One region of the Citrobacter farmeri genome, then DNA from elsewhere that is predicted to be linked to it. Evidence: predicted binding sites of a transcription regulator. Region 1 holds the regulator's gene; the other holds the start of a gene.
The links. The regulator CRP, encoded in region 1, controls carbon source genes, mostly activating them, when cyclic AMP is high. The targets are predictions, from matches to a motif close to ATGTGANNNNNNTCACAT.
Positions count from the first base shown of each region.

Region 1 (7,622 bases):
AAACCATGTTCGAGTACACCGGCAACTACAGCGCGTTCGAAATTCAACGAGCCACGCGTCTGGCCCAGCAGCAGGCAATGTACGAAAGCCAACAGGAGCGCGTGGCGCATCTGCAAAGCTACATTGATCGCTTCCGCGCCAAAGCTACGAAAGCAAAACAGGCGCAGAGCCGTATTAAGATGCTGGAACGCATGGAGCTGATTGCCCCGGCGCATGTCGACAACCCGTTCCATTTTAGCTTTCGCGCGCCGGAGAGCCTGCCGAACCCGCTGCTAAAGATGGAGAAAGTGAGCGCCGGTTATGGCGACCGCATCATCCTGGACTCCATCAAACTGAACCTGGTGCCGGGTTCGCGCATTGGCCTGCTGGGACGTAACGGCGCGGGTAAATCCACGCTTATCAAACTGTTGGCGGGTGAACTGACGCCCGTCAGCGGTGAAATCGGACTGGCAAAAGGCATTAAGCTCGGTTACTTCGCCCAGCACCAGCTTGAGTATTTGCGGGCGGATGAGTCGCCGTTGCAGCATCTGGTGCGACTGGCGCCACAGGAACTCGAACAAAAGCTGCGCGACTATCTGGGCGGTTTCGGCTTCCAGGGTGATAAAGTCAGCGAAGAGACACGCCGTTTCTCCGGCGGCGAAAAAGCACGACTGGTGCTGGCGCTGATCGTCTGGCAGCGTCCGAACCTGCTGCTGCTCGATGAGCCAACCAACCACCTTGATCTCGATATGCGTCAGGCGTTGACCGAAGCGTTGATTGAGTTTGAAGGCGCACTGGTGGTGGTCTCGCACGACCGCCATTTGCTGCGCTCCACGACCGACGATCTGTATCTGGTGCATGACCGCAAGGTCGAGCCGTTCGATGGCGATCTGGAAGATTATCAGCAGTGGTTGAGCGATGTGCAGAAGCAGGAAAACCAACCTGACGATGCACCAAAAGAGAACGTCAACAGCGCACAGGCGCGTAAAGACCAGAAGCGCCGGGAAGCCGAACTGCGCACACAAACCCAGCCGCTGCGTAAAGAGATCGCCCGTCTGGAAAAAGAGATGGAGAAACTGAACGCGCAGCTGGCGCTGGCGGAAGAGAAGCTGGGCGACAGCGAACTTTACGACCAGAGCCGCAAAGCCGAGCTGACGGAGTGTCTGCAACAGCAGGCCAGCGCCAAAGCCGGACTGGAAGCGTGCGAAATGGCCTGGCTGGATGCCCAGGAGCAGCTCGAGCAGATGCTGAGCGAGTAACAGCGATGACACACATAATCCTTCACGATCCTGAAATGCCGAATGGCAGCAGTGACGAATTTCGCCCGATGCGCGGTATCAGTAACTGCCATCTGCAGACCATGCTGCCGCGTTTGATCCGGCGAAAAGTGAATTTCGACGCCCACTGGCAGCGTCTGGAATTACCCGATGGCGACTTTGTCGATCTGGCATGGAGTGAAGATCCACATCAGGCGAAGCACAAGCCGCGCCTGGTGGTTTTTCATGGTCTGGAAGGCAGTCTGAACAGCCCATACGCGCATGGTCTGATTGAAGCGGCAAAGAATCGTGGCTGGCTTGGCGTGGTGATGCACTTTCGCGGCTGCAGCGGTGAACCGAATCGACTGAATCGCATTTATCACTCGGGTGAAACCGAAGACGGGAGCTGGTTCTTAGGCTGGTTACAGCGGGAATTTGGCAAGGTGCCAACGGCCGCCGTGGGCTATTCGCTCGGAGGAAATGTGCTGGCATGTCTGCTGGCAAAAGAGGGGAAAAACATCCCGCTCGACGCGGCTGTCATGGTCTCAGCGCCCTTTGTACTGGAAGCCTGCAGCTATCATATGGATAAAGGCTTTTCCCGTGTTTATCAGCGCTATCTGCTCAACCTGCTGAAGGCAAACGCGTCACGCAAGCTGGCGGCCTATCCCGGCTCACTGCCGGTGAGTCTGGCGCAATTGAAATCCCTGCGCCGCATCCGCGAGTTTGACGATCTCATCACCGCCAAAATTCACGGTTTCGCCGATGCTATCGACTACTATCGTCAGTGTAGCGCCATGCCCTTGCTCAGCGACATCGCCATTCCGACACTGATCATTCATGCGAAAGACGACCCGTTTATGGATCATCATGTGATCCCCAAAGCGGAAGATTTACCGCCGCACGTGGAATATCAGTTAACTGAACACGGTGGTCACGTTGGGTTTATCGGCGGGACATTGCGTCGGCCAGAAATGTGGCTTGAGTCGCGCATTCCTGACTGGCTGACCCCGTATCTGGAGGCATAATTATGCAGATCCCCTGGCAGGACCTTTCCCCTGAGACGCTGGACAATCTGATCGAAAGCTTTGTATTGCGCGAAGGCACCGATTATGGTGAACATGAACGAACCCTTGAGCAAAAAGTCGCCGACGTTAAACGCCAGTTACAGTGTGGAGAAGCGATACTGGTGTGGTCTGAGTTGCACGAAACCGTCAACATCATGCCGCGCAAACAATTTCGCGAATAACCCGCACGCTATCGGCCGACTATAATAAAAAATCAATTTATTGATGGAGTTAACATGTCTGCCAAACATCCGGTGATCGCGGTAACAGGATCCAGCGGCGCGGGGACTACCACCACCAGCCTCGCGTTTCGTAAAATTTTTGCGCAGCTCAACCTGCGCGCCGCCGAGGTGGAAGGCGACAGTTTTCATCGTTATACCCGTCCGGAGATGGATATGGCGATCCGCAAGGCGCGCGACGCCGGACGCCACATCAGCTATTTTGGCCCCGAAGCCAATGACTTCGGTCTGCTGGAACAGACATTTATTGAGTATGGTCAGACGGGCAAAGGCCAGTCGCGCAAATATCTGCATACCTACGATGAGGCCGTCCCGTGGAACCAGGTGCCAGGGACTTTCACCCCATGGCAAGCCCTGCCGGAACCTACTGACGTGCTGTTCTATGAAGGGCTGCACGGCGGCGTCGTGACGCCGCAGCATGAAGTTGCAAGCCATGTTGACCTGTTGGTCGGCGTGGTTCCCATCGTGAACCTGGAGTGGATCCAGAAACTGATCCGTGATACCAGCGAGCGAGGCCATTCTCGTGAGGCGGTGATGGATTCAGTGGTGCGTTCGATGGACGACTATATCAACTACATCACGCCGCAGTTCTCCCGCACCCACATTAACTTTCAGCGTGTACCCACCGTTGACACCTCAAACCCGTTCGCTGCCAAGGGCATTCCATCACTGGATGAGAGCTTTGTGGTGATTCATTTTCGCAATCTGGAAGGGATCGATTTCCCCTGGCTGCTGGCGATGTTGCAGGGTTCATTTATTTCCCACATCAATACACTGGTGGTACCTGGCGGCAAAATGGGGCTGGCCATGGAGCTCATTATGTTGCCGCTGGTGCAGCGACTGATGGAAGGAAAGAAAATCGAGTAAGGTGAGATATTGCCGGACAGCGACGTGGCGTTATCCGGCCATGATCATCAGGCAGCAATCACTTCATACGAATGGGTAATATTGACCGCTTTTCCCAGCATCAGCGCCACGGAGCAATATTTCTCCGCCGACAGATCGACCGCACGCGAAACGGCGGCATCCTTCAGGTCGCGACCCGTAACGATAAAGTGCAGATTGATGTGGGTGAACAGGCGTGGCGCCTCTTCGCGACGTTCTGACGTCAGTTTCACTTCGCAGTTCGTCACATCCTGACGGCCTTTTTGCAGGATAGAAACCACGTCAATCGCGCTGCAACCGCCTGCCGCCATCAACACCATTTCCATCGGGCTCGGCGCTTTATCACCAGAGTTACCGTCCATCAAAATCTGGTGACCGGAAGCCGACTCACCCAGGAAGGTTAACCCCTCAACCCATTTAACACGCGCTTGCATATTTTTTAACTCCAGTGCGTCAATTTTCCTGACAGATTACGCGTACATAACAATTCTCGCAACGGAAGGCGACCTCCGTCATGCTGAAGCGAGACACCAGGAGACACACGGCTAAAGCTATGCTAAAACAGTCAGGATGCTACAGTAATACATTGATGTACTGCATGTATGCAGAGGACTTCACATTAAAGGCTGCAGTTCGTTTTTGACAGCCTCTTCCCAGGACGCGGGAAGCACATTTTTGCAACCCCAGAGACAGCGGATTTTTTTGGCTCTGGAGACAGCTTATAACAGAGGATAATCGCGCATGGTGCTTGGCAAACCGCAAACAGACCCGACACTTGAATGGTTCTTGTCTCATTGCCACATTCATAAGTACCCGTCCAAGAGCACGCTGATTCACCAGGGTGAAAAAGCAGAAACGTTGTACTACATCGTTAAGGGCTCAGTGGCAGTGTTGATTAAGGATGAGGAAGGAAAAGAAATGATCCTTTCTTATCTGAATCAGGGTGATTTCATTGGCGAACTGGGCCTGTTTGAAGAAGGCCAGGAACGTAGCGCATGGGTTCGAGCGAAAACAGCGTGTGAAGTGGCTGAAATTTCCTATAAGAAATTCCGCCAGTTGATCCAGGTGAACCCGGATATTCTGATGCGCCTGTCTTCCCAAATGGCTCGCCGCCTGCAAGTTACTTCGGAGAAAGTCGGTAACCTGGCCTTCCTCGACGTGACCGGTCGTATCGCCCAGACGCTGCTGAATCTGGCGAAACAGCCTGATGCGATGACTCACCCGGACGGTATGCAGATCAAAATCACTCGCCAGGAGATTGGCCAGATCGTTGGCTGCTCTCGCGAAACCGTTGGTCGTATTCTGAAGATGCTGGAAGATCAGAACCTGATCTCCGCTCACGGTAAAACGATCGTCGTTTACGGCACTCGTTAATCTCATCGGAAATGACGCGCTACCGGGTAGCGCGTCATTTTTGTTTTGCCAATGTGGCGCAGACTGATTTATCACCCAGAAATCAACTATGCACTACGTCAAACGCTGGTGCTCTGTTTGCCCGTGGCCGTTGGCCTGCTCATCGGGCAGTTACATCTGGGCCTGCTTTTCTCTCTCGTTCCCGCCTGCTGCAACATTGCCGGGCTTGATACTCCGCACAAACGCTTTTTCAAACGCCTGATCATCGGTGCATCGCTGTTCGCTGGCTGTAGCCTAATCATGCAACTTATGCTGGCGCAGGCGGTACCGTTGCCACTGATCCTGACCGGTCTGACACTCACGCTCGGCGTCACCGCAGAATTGAGCTCTCTTCACGCCCGCCTGCTCCCGGCCTCACTGATTGCTGCGATTTTCACACTGAGCCTGGCAGGGAACATGCCGGTTTGGGAGCCTCTGCTGATCTACGCGCTGGGCACGCTATGGTACGGGCTGTTTAACTGGTTCTGGTTTTGGCTCTGGCGTGAGCAGCCGCTTCGCGAATCACTAAGCCTGTTATACCGGGAACTGGCGGATTACTGCGAAGCCAAATACAGCATGCTGACCCAACACACTGACCCGGAAAAAGCCCTGCCGCCGCTTCTGGTTCGCCAGCAGAAAGCCGTCGACCTCATCACCCAGTGCTATCAGCAGATGCACATGCTATCGGCGCACCGCAACAACGACTACAAACGGATGCTGCGCGCCTTTCAGGAAGCGCTGGATTTGCAGGAACATATCTCCGTCAGCCTGCATCAGCCGGAAGAAGTGCAAAAGCTGGTCGAGCGCAGTCACGCGGAGCAGGTCATTCGCTGGAATGCACAAACGGTCGCCGCTCGCCTGCGCGTACTGGGAGATGACATTCTCTATCACCGACTACCGACGCGGTTCACCATGCAAAAGCAGATTGGTGCACTGGGAAAAATTGCTCATCAGCATCCGGATAACCCCGTCGGACAGTTCTGCTACTGGCACTTCAGTCGCATCGCCCGCGTGCTTCGCACCCAGCGTCCGCTTTACGCCCGCGATCTGATGGCCGATAAACAGCGTCGGTTACCCTTGCTTCCGGCACTGAAAAACTACCTCTCGTTGAAATCTCCGGCGCTGCGTAACGCCGGGCGAATCAGCGTCATGCTCAGCATAGCCAGCCTCATGGGAACGGCGTTACATCTGCCGAAACCTTACTGGATCCTGATGACGGTGCTGTTTGTGACGCAAAACGGTTACGGTGCCACCCGCGTGCGTATTTTGCACCGCTCGGCGGGAACGCTGGTAGGGCTGATTATCGCAGGCGTGACGCTGCACTTTCATATTCCCGAGGGATATACGCTGGCCCTGATGCTGGCGATCACCCTGGTCAGCTATCTGACCATCCGCAAAAACTACGGCTGGGCGACGGTTGGATTTACCGTCACGGCGGTATATACCCTGCAACTGCTGACGCTGGATGGAGAACAGTTCATCATCCCGCGATTTATCGATACGGTCATCGGCTGCCTGATTGCGTTTGGCGGCACCGTCTGGCTGTGGCCGCAATGGCAGAGCGGTCTGTTGCGGAAAAACGCCCATGACGCACTGGAAGCCGATCAGGAGGCCATTCGCCTGATTCTGAGCAACGATCCGCAACCCACGCCGCTCGCCTGGCAACGTATGCGGGTCAACCAGGCGCACAACACCCTGTTTAACTCGCTCAATCAGGCAATGCAGGAACCCGGCTTTAATACCCATTATCTGGAAGACATGAAACTGTGGGTGACACACAGCCAGTTTATCGTCGAACACATCAATGCCATGACCACGCTGGCGCGTGAGCATACGATGTTGACGCCGGACCTGGCGCAGCGATATCTGCAATCGTGTGAAATTGCTCTTCAGCGCTGCCAGCAGCGACTGGAGTACGATGGACCTGGTGGCTCAGGGGATGTGAATATCCTGGAAGCGCCAGAGATGCTTTCCCACGGACCGTTAAGCACCCTGGAACAGCATCTGCAACGCGTTATCGGTCACCTGAACACCATGCACACCATCTCTTCTATGGCATGGCGTCAGCGGCCGCACCACGGCATCTGGCTCAGTCGCCGGTTGCGGGATATGCGGGGTTAACACTGATTGCCGGATGGCGGCGTAACGCCTTATCCGGCCTACAGACGTTTGTAGGCCTGATAAGCGCAGCGCCATCAGGCAACAACCTTCGCAACAGCGTCAGCAAAACGCAGCATCCCTTCGTCGATATCCGCCTCTTCCACCACCAGCGACGGCGCAAAGCGCATCACGTCCGGGCCGGCATTTAACACCATCACGCCAGCATCCGCTGCCGCGTAGAGGAAATCGCGCGCGCGTCCTTTGTACTGCGGTTGCAATTCGGCGCCAATCAACAGGCCCATACCGCGAATGTCGCTGAACACGTGGTACTGCTCATCAATCTGCTGCAGATGTTGAACAAATTTCTGCCGTTTCGCCACCACGCCGCCCAGCACATCCTGATTGTTGATGATGTCAAACGCCGCCTCCGCCACCGCGCAGGCCAGCGGGTTACCGCCATAGGTTGATCCATGAGAGCCGACGTGAAACGCTGAGGCGATCTCCTGCGTCGTCAATACCGCGCTCACCGGGAAGCCGCCCCCCAGGGCTTTCGCACTGGTGAGAATATCCGGCGTCACGCCATAGTGCATGTAGGCAAACAGGTCGCCGGTACGCCCCATCCCGCATTGCACTTCATCAAACACCAGCAGGGCCTGATGCCGATCGCAGAGATCACGCAGACCTTGCAGGAACTCCGGCGTCGCAGC
Region 1 is NZ_CP077291.1:4,397,023-4,404,644, forward strand. It holds gene I6L53_RS20830 (ABC transporter ATP-binding protein) at 1-1,238, shown strand, start outside; gene I6L53_RS20835 (hydrolase) at 1,244-2,260, shown strand; gene I6L53_RS20840 (YheU family protein) at 2,263-2,481, shown strand; gene I6L53_RS20845 (phosphoribulokinase) at 2,536-3,405, shown strand; gene I6L53_RS20850 (OsmC family protein) at 3,453-3,857, opposite strand; gene crp (cAMP-activated global transcriptional regulator CRP) at 4,165-4,797, shown strand; gene I6L53_RS20860 (YccS/YhfK family putative transporter) at 4,849-6,936, shown strand; gene argD (bifunctional acetylornithine/succinyldiaminopimelate transaminase) at 7,011-7,622, opposite strand, start outside.

Region 2 (7,622 bases), 1.1 Mb from region 1:
CCGCTCGACGACCGACGGGCTACCTTTGGCATCAAGAAACGAAACCAGCGCTTCGCCGGTGCCCAGTTCCTGAATCGCTTTCTCCGTATCAAACGCCGGATTGGCACGCATGGTTTGCGCGGCGGTTTTCACCGCTTTCTGATCTTTCGGCGTGAAGGCGCGTAGGGCGTGCTGAACGCGGTTGCCCAACTGACCGAGTACGTTATCCGGAATATCCGCCGGGTTCTGCGAAACAAACCAGACACCAACCCCTTTCGAGCGGATGAGACGGATCACCTGTTCGATTTTATCCAGCAGCACCTGCGGGGCGTCATTGAACAGCAGATGCGCTTCATCGAAGAAGAAGACCAGCTTCGGTTTTTCCAGATCGCCGGCTTCCGGTAGTTGCTCATACAGCTCGGAGAGCATCCACAGCAGGCTGGCAGCGTAGAGTTTCGGCATCTGGTAGAGCTTCTCGGCGCTGAGAATATTGATGGTCCCTTTGCCATTGGCATCGGTCTGCATCCAGTCTTTGATGTCGAGCATTGGCTCGCCAAAGAAGTGCGTTGCCCCTTGCTGTTCAAGCGTCAGCAGTCCGCGCTGAATAGCGCCGACCGAAGCGCTGCTGATATTGCCATACTGATTCTGGAAGGATTTGGCGTTATCGCCGATGTACTGGGTGATGGCCCGCAGGTCTTTGAAATCCAGCAGCAACAGCCCCTGATCGTCAGCAATGCGGAAGATAATGTTCAGTACGCCGGACTGTACTTCGTTAAGGTTCAGCAGACGCGCCAGCAAGAGCGGCCCGAGGTCAGAGACCGTGGCACGAACCGGATGGCCTTTTTCACCGAAGATATCCCACAGCACCACCGGGTTGCTATGCGGTTGCCAGTCGGTAATACCGATGTTTTTCAACCTGGCGAGCAGCTTCTCGGAAGCTTGTCCCTCAGCGGCGACACCTGTTAAATCACCTTTCACATCGGCCATAAATACCGGTACGCCGATTTCCGACAGCGATTCGGCCAGTTTTTGCAGCGTGACGGTTTTTCCGGTACCGGTCGCGCCAGTAATCAGTCCATGACGGTTCGCCATACCGGGGAGTAAAAACAGTTCAGTGTCTGGCGTGCGGGCAATCAGCAGGGGTGAGCTCATTAGATTTCCTCCATTTATCCTGCGTCGAGTATAGGCAATGTGAAGGAAAGAGAATATGCGCAGGGGAGAGAAAATCACTTATAGCGTATTGCCGTGATAAATCTGGTATCCCAAATCGATCGTATTATGGTTGTGGTCGTTGTTCTTGATTTTGCTCAGCAACATCTGCGCCGCCATGCGACCAATATCAAAACGGGGCGTAATGACGCTGGCAAGGCTGGGGATCATCTGTCGGCCCATCTCCAGACCGTGGAAACCGGCAATGGAGATTTGCTCCGGCACGGACAGTTCGCGTTCCCGGCAGAACAGCAGCGCACCCATTGCGATATCATCATTGGTGCAGAAAACGCCGTCTAAATCCGGGTGGGCGACGAGCGCGTCGCGCATCAGTTGCGTACCCAGATGAATCGACGAGATCGCCCGCGGGTTAACGCGCAGAGGCGTCAGGTTTCGCTGTGTCATCGCGTCGCAGTAGCCGCAAAAACGTTGTTCATCACGGATATCGTCTTTCGAACCGAGATAGAGAATTTTGCGCCGCTGGCGTTTATCCAGCATGGTGCTGACCATATCAAACGCCGCCTGACGGTTATCAAACCCGACTTCCATATCCAGACGATCGCCCTGGATATCCATCAGTTCGATGATGGGAATGGCCGCCGAGCGCAGGAATTTCACCGTCCGCAGGGTGTGATACTTCTCGGAAAGAATGATGCCGTCGATATTGTAGGAGAGCAGATTGATCACTGACTCTTCTTCTGATTCGCGATCGTAGTTGTAGTTGGCAATCAGGGTCTGATAGTTGTGGTCAGAAGTAACGGATTCAATACCGGCAAGAATATCGGCGAAGAGCTGGTTCTGAAATGAAGGAATTAACACACCAAGCGTGTAGCTTTGCGCGTTCAACAGCATGGCAGGCGCACGGTTCGGGATGTAGTTAATCTCCTCCATGATCTGCGCGATACGCTCGCCGGTTTCCTTTGCGACTTTTTTCGGCGAGCGGATATAGCGGCTCACCGTCATTTTGGTCACGCCCGCGAGCGTGGCGATGTCCTGCAAAGAAATTCTGTGGTTCCTCATCATCTCTCCTGTACCGGGGAGCGGCGGCGAACATCGCTCCCCGGCAGTTAATCCCGCCTTAATGCAGAACGGCGTCTAGCGCCAGCACGCCCAGCAGTCCCATAATCGAAATCAGGGTCTCCATCACCGTCCACGTCCGCAGCGTTTCACCGACGCTAAGATTGAAGTAACCTTTAAACAGCCAGAATCCAGGATCGTTTACGTGCGAAGCGATCACGCTGCCAGCCCCGGTTGCCAGCACCATCAACGCCGGATCGGCATGAGTGACGTTAATGATCGGTAGCACCACGCCTGCGGTAGTAATTGCGGCAACGGTCGCTGACCCCAGCGCAATACGCAGCAATGCTGCCACCGTCCAGCACATCAGCAGCGGCGACAGTGAGGTGCCGGTCATTAACTGCGAAATATACTGGCCCACGCCGCTGTCCACCAGAACCTGCTTAAACGCGCCGCCGCCGGCGATAATGAACACAATCATCGCAATGGCACCGATAGAATCCCCGACGATATCCATGATCTGTTCAATCGTGCGGCCATTGCGTCGACCGAGGGTGAAAATCGCCAGTACAATAGCGATAAACAGCGCGACCGCAGGGTTACCGATAAACTCAAAGAATACCCGTACGGAGTTGGTTTTTGGCAGCGTAATTTCACAGACGGCGGCAACAGCCATCAGTATGACGGGGATCACCGCCGCAAAGATACTGTTCCAGAAGGACGGCATCTCCTCTTCGGTGAACAGGTGTGGGTTAAATAAGCCTTCCGGTGGCGCTTTTTCAAAGCGGGTCAGCAGTTTTGAAAACAGAGGACCTGCAACAATCACCGTAGGTATGGTGATAATGAACCCGTACAGCAGCGTGGTGCCGAGACTGGCTTCAAAAATCGTCGCAATGGCGGTCGGTCCCGGATGCGGCGGCAGGAAACAGTGGGTCACCGAGAGAGCGGCGACCATCGGCACGCCGACGTACAGCAGCGGCAAACCGGATGAGGCTACCACCGTAAATACCAGCGGCAGCAGCAGAACAAATCCAACCTCGAAGAACATCGCCAGCCCGACAACCAGTCCGGTGACGACCAGCGCCCACTGCACGCGCTTTTTACCAAATGTACCGATCAGGGTCGTGGCAATGCGTTGTGCAGCACCCGTATCAGAAATCAATTTCCCCAACATTGCGCCAAAACCGAGGATCATCGCCAGCCCGCCGAGCGTGCCGCCAATCCCGTTTTGAATGGAATGTAAAACTGCCTGTGCGTCCATCCCTTCGGCGAATCCCACGACGGCTGCGACCAGAACCAGGGCGATGAAGCCATTGACTTTAAAGCCAATCATCAGGACCAGAAGCAGCGCGACGCCTGCCGCAATTATGATTAATGGCATAATCTTATCTCTTATCTGTGCCAAAAAGGCAGCGCTTGCGCGCTGCGTAGGGTTGTTCAGCGGTTACACCGCGACCAGCATGCCGCCATCAACGAACAGCAGGTGTCCGTTGACGAAGTCCGAGGCCCTGGAGGAGAGGAATACCGCTGCACCAATCAGTTCCTGTGGATCGCCCCAGCGGGCGGCAGGCGTACGTTTACACAGCCATGAGGTGAAGGCTTCATCTTCAACCAGCGCTTTGGTCATCTCGGTTTTGAAGTACCCCGGCGCGATGCCGTTAACCTGGATGTTATGGCGCGCCAGCTCAACGCACATGCCGCGAGTCAGCATCTTCACGGCGCCTTTCGAGGCGGCGTACGGCGTGATGGTGTCGCGACCCAGTTCGCTCTGCATCGAGCAGATGTTGATCACTTTCCCGGCCTGGCGCTCAACCATCCGACGGGTTACCGCCTGGGAGACGAGGAACACGGCGGTCTGGTTGACCGCAATCACGTCGTTCCACTCCTGCTCTGGAAATTCAGTAAACGGGTGGCGGCGCTGGATCCCGGCGTTATTGACCAGTACATCAATCGGGCCAATATCTTTTTCGATATGCTCTATCGCGGCGTCGATATCCTGTTTATGCGTCACGTTAAAAGGCGCAGCAACGGCGCGGATCCCTTCCTGCTGCAGTTTTGCGACGGCGGCTTCTGCCCGTTCCGACGTAATATCGTTAACGATAATCTGCGCGCCATATTTGCCGAGACCCGTTGCCAGTAAATACCCGATCCCCTGGGCGGAACCGGTGATCAGTATATTTTTACCTGCCAGTGAAAAAAGATCGTTCATGATGTTGCTCCTTATTTTTCATTCTCAAAGACGAGCTGAACTTTCGCCGCCTGAGTTTTATCGCTGGCGAAAATCAGCGCCTGTTCCAGGTCGGTAAACGGGTATTCCGCACTCAACAGCGGCAGCGGATCGATAACGTTGTGCGCCAGCCAGGAGACCGCGGTGTTAAACTCGGTGGTAAAGCGGAAAGAGCCTTTCAGCATGATTTCTTTGCCGATCAGCATCATCATCGGGAAATCAGGAACGGCGCCGCCCATACCAACCTGCACCATCACTCCTTTTGCACGGGTGACTTCCAGACAGGTGGTGATAGAGGAGGGATGGCCCGAGACTTCGAAGCTAATATCGAAATAGCCTTTCTCCGTTTTCCACTGATCGAGCGAGTCATTTTGAGGATTCACCAGCATATTTGCGCCCATTTGCTGAGCCAGCGACAGCGAGCGCGCGCTGACATCAGCGCAGACCACTTCCGCGGCGCCCAGCGTTTTCACCGCGCTGACGATCAGGCAGCCGATAGGGCCGACGCCAGAGATAAATACTTTCTTACCCTGCAGATCGCCGGCCTCATGTGCGGCATGGATGGCCACCGCCAACGGTTCGGCAAAAGCCATGACCTTTTCGTCTGCCTGTTCCGGGTAAGGAATGCACTGGGCGGTATCAACCGTTTTAAACTGGGTAAACCCCCCATCAACGTGCGGGAAATACATTGCGCTGCCAAAAAAGCGCATTTCAGTACACTGGTTTTCTTCATGCTGAAGGCAGTATTTACAATGGCCGCACGGTTTAGACGGATTAATGGCAATTGACTGTCCTTCGCGTAATGTTTCTGAATCGCTATGGACCACTTTGCCAATAACTTCATGACCTAAAATCATTGGCGCTTTGACGGTAAAATTACCGACTTTGCCTTCCTGATAATAATGTAAATCAGATCCGCAAATTCCTCCGCGGGTTATTTTTACGAGCGTACCTTTATTATTCCATTCGATATTCTGTTGTGTTACGGCAACAGAATGCTTACCCGCGACAACGCAGGATTGAGTTTTCACTTCCATAAATGCCTCACTGGGTCAGGACTTCATCTCCGGTGCATTTAAGCGGTTTTAATTGTTCTTATTTGTGACGGGTGTCACACTGGAAAATTGTTACACTACAATGTTACGCATAACGTGATGCGCTTTATAATTCTCATCTATGGAAATAAAAAAGCGTGAAATTGCCGATTGCGCAGGCGTAGTATCGCGCCATGGAATATGACGCAGAGGGTTTTACATGGCCGGGGAAAGCTATATTTTGATGGGTGTTTCAGGAAGTGGTAAATCGTTAATTGGGAGTAAGGTTGCAGCATTATTATCGGCGAAATTTATTGATGGCGACGATCTCCATCCTGCCAAAAACATTGATAAAATGTCGCAGGGAATACCGTTAACCGATGAAGACCGACTGCCGTGGTTAGAACGCTTAAATGATGCGTCCTATAGTCTGTATAAAAAAAATGAGACGGGATTTATTGTGTGCTCGTCATTAAAAAAACAGTATCGCGATTTTTTACGTAAAGGCAGCCCTAACGTGCATTTTCTCTGGCTGGATGGTGACTACGACATTATCCTGGCGCGGATGCAGCGTCGGGCAGGGCACTTTATGCCGGTCGCTTTACTGAAAAGTCAGTTTGAAGCACTGGAATGTCCGCTGGCGGAAGAGGACGATATCGCGCGTATCGACATAAATCATGACATTGAGAACGTGACGGCGCAGTGCCAACAGGCGGTACTGGCGTTTCGCCAGGCGCGGGAGCGACTCAGCACCTCAATCTGAACCAGCAGGCGCTGAGTCAGAGCGTCAGAAATCGGCTTTCAGCACCACGCGGTAGCGGGCTTTACCGTCACGTACGTGCTGGATAGCCTCGTTGATTTGCGACATCGGGAACAGTTCGGTGGTCGGCGAGACATTGCTGCGCCCGGCAAACTTCATCAGCTTACGCAGCTCATACGGCGTACCGGTCGCCGAACCGGAGATGCTGCGATCGCCGGCAATCAGGGTAAAGGCGGGTACCGGCAATGGCTTCAACACCGCGCCGACGGTGTGGAAGTTGCCGCCGTAGGCCAGCGCTTCGAAGTAGGGTTGCCAGTCGAGATCGACATTGACAGTGTTGATAATGAGATCAAACTGGCCCGCCAGCGCGGTTAATGCCTGCGGATCGCGGCTGTTCACGACTTTATCAGCCCCCATCGCCAACACTTCTTTCTCTTTTGCCGGGTTAGAGCTAAACGCAGTGACCTCACACCCCATCGCATGCAGCAACTTAATGGCGATATGTCCCAGCCCGCCAATGCCGATCACCCCGACGCGGCTGGTGGCGGTGATATGGTGCATCAGCAGCGGTTTAAACACCGTGATACCACCGCACAGCAGCGGACCGGCGGATTCAATATCGATACTTTCCGGAAGCGGGATCACCCACTGCCAGTCTGCGCGCAGCTTCTCGGCAAAGCCGCCGCGATTGAGAATGGTTGGCACCGCCCCTTCCAGACAGTTGATCTGATTGCCGCTGATACAGGCATCGCAATGCCCACAACTGCGCGCCGTCCAGCCAATCCCCACGCGCTGGCCGATCTTCAGCCCTTTCCCTTGTGCCGCGCTGCCGAGAGCTGCCACGCGGCCAATTACTTCATGTCCGGCAATCAGGGGATATTGAGAGAATCCCCATTCGTTGTCGATCATCGACAAATCGGAATGGCAGATACCGCAGTAATCGACTTGAACCTCGACATCTTCCGGCTTGAGTTCGCCCGCATCGTATTCAAAGAGTTCGAGTTCGCTGCCCGCCTCTTTTGCGGCATAGCTTTTTATCATCGACATTATGTTTCCCTCAGTGTGGTGTTGAACAGGAAAGTGTAGAGCATGGCAAACGGCATCGCCTGGCAGAAGAGGGGATTGGGAACAGGGACAGGGGGATGTATGCTGATTTTTTCAACACTTAACGGAGAAGACACACGCTAGCGCTTGCATGGTTGCGTGCTACAGGTATAATCCACAACGTTTTCCGCATACCTCTTCAGTGCCGAAGTGGCGAAATCGGTAGACGCAGTTGATTCAAAATCAACCGTAGAAATACGTGCCGGTTCGAGTCCGGCCTTCGGCACCATTAGTACTTCCAAGACCATCCGAGAAAGTCCACCAACCCCTTTAAAATCAATGCTTGCAGCGA
Region 2 is NZ_CP077291.1:621,751-629,372, forward strand. It holds gene I6L53_RS02895 (helicase HerA-like C-terminal domain-containing protein) at 1-1,131, opposite strand, end outside; gene idnR (DNA-binding transcriptional regulator IdnR) at 1,210-2,208, opposite strand; gene idnT (gnt-II system L-idonate transporter) at 2,267-3,586, opposite strand; gene idnO (gluconate 5-dehydrogenase) at 3,650-4,414, opposite strand; gene idnD (L-idonate 5-dehydrogenase) at 4,426-5,469, opposite strand; gene idnK (gluconokinase) at 5,687-6,229, shown strand; gene ahr (NADPH-dependent aldehyde reductase Ahr) at 6,254-7,273, opposite strand; tRNA gene I6L53_RS02930 (tRNA-Leu) at 7,475-7,559, shown strand.
Region 2: idnD (L-idonate 5-dehydrogenase) is a predicted target of CRP. The motif match lies at 5,532-5,549, and genes of this name have one in related genera.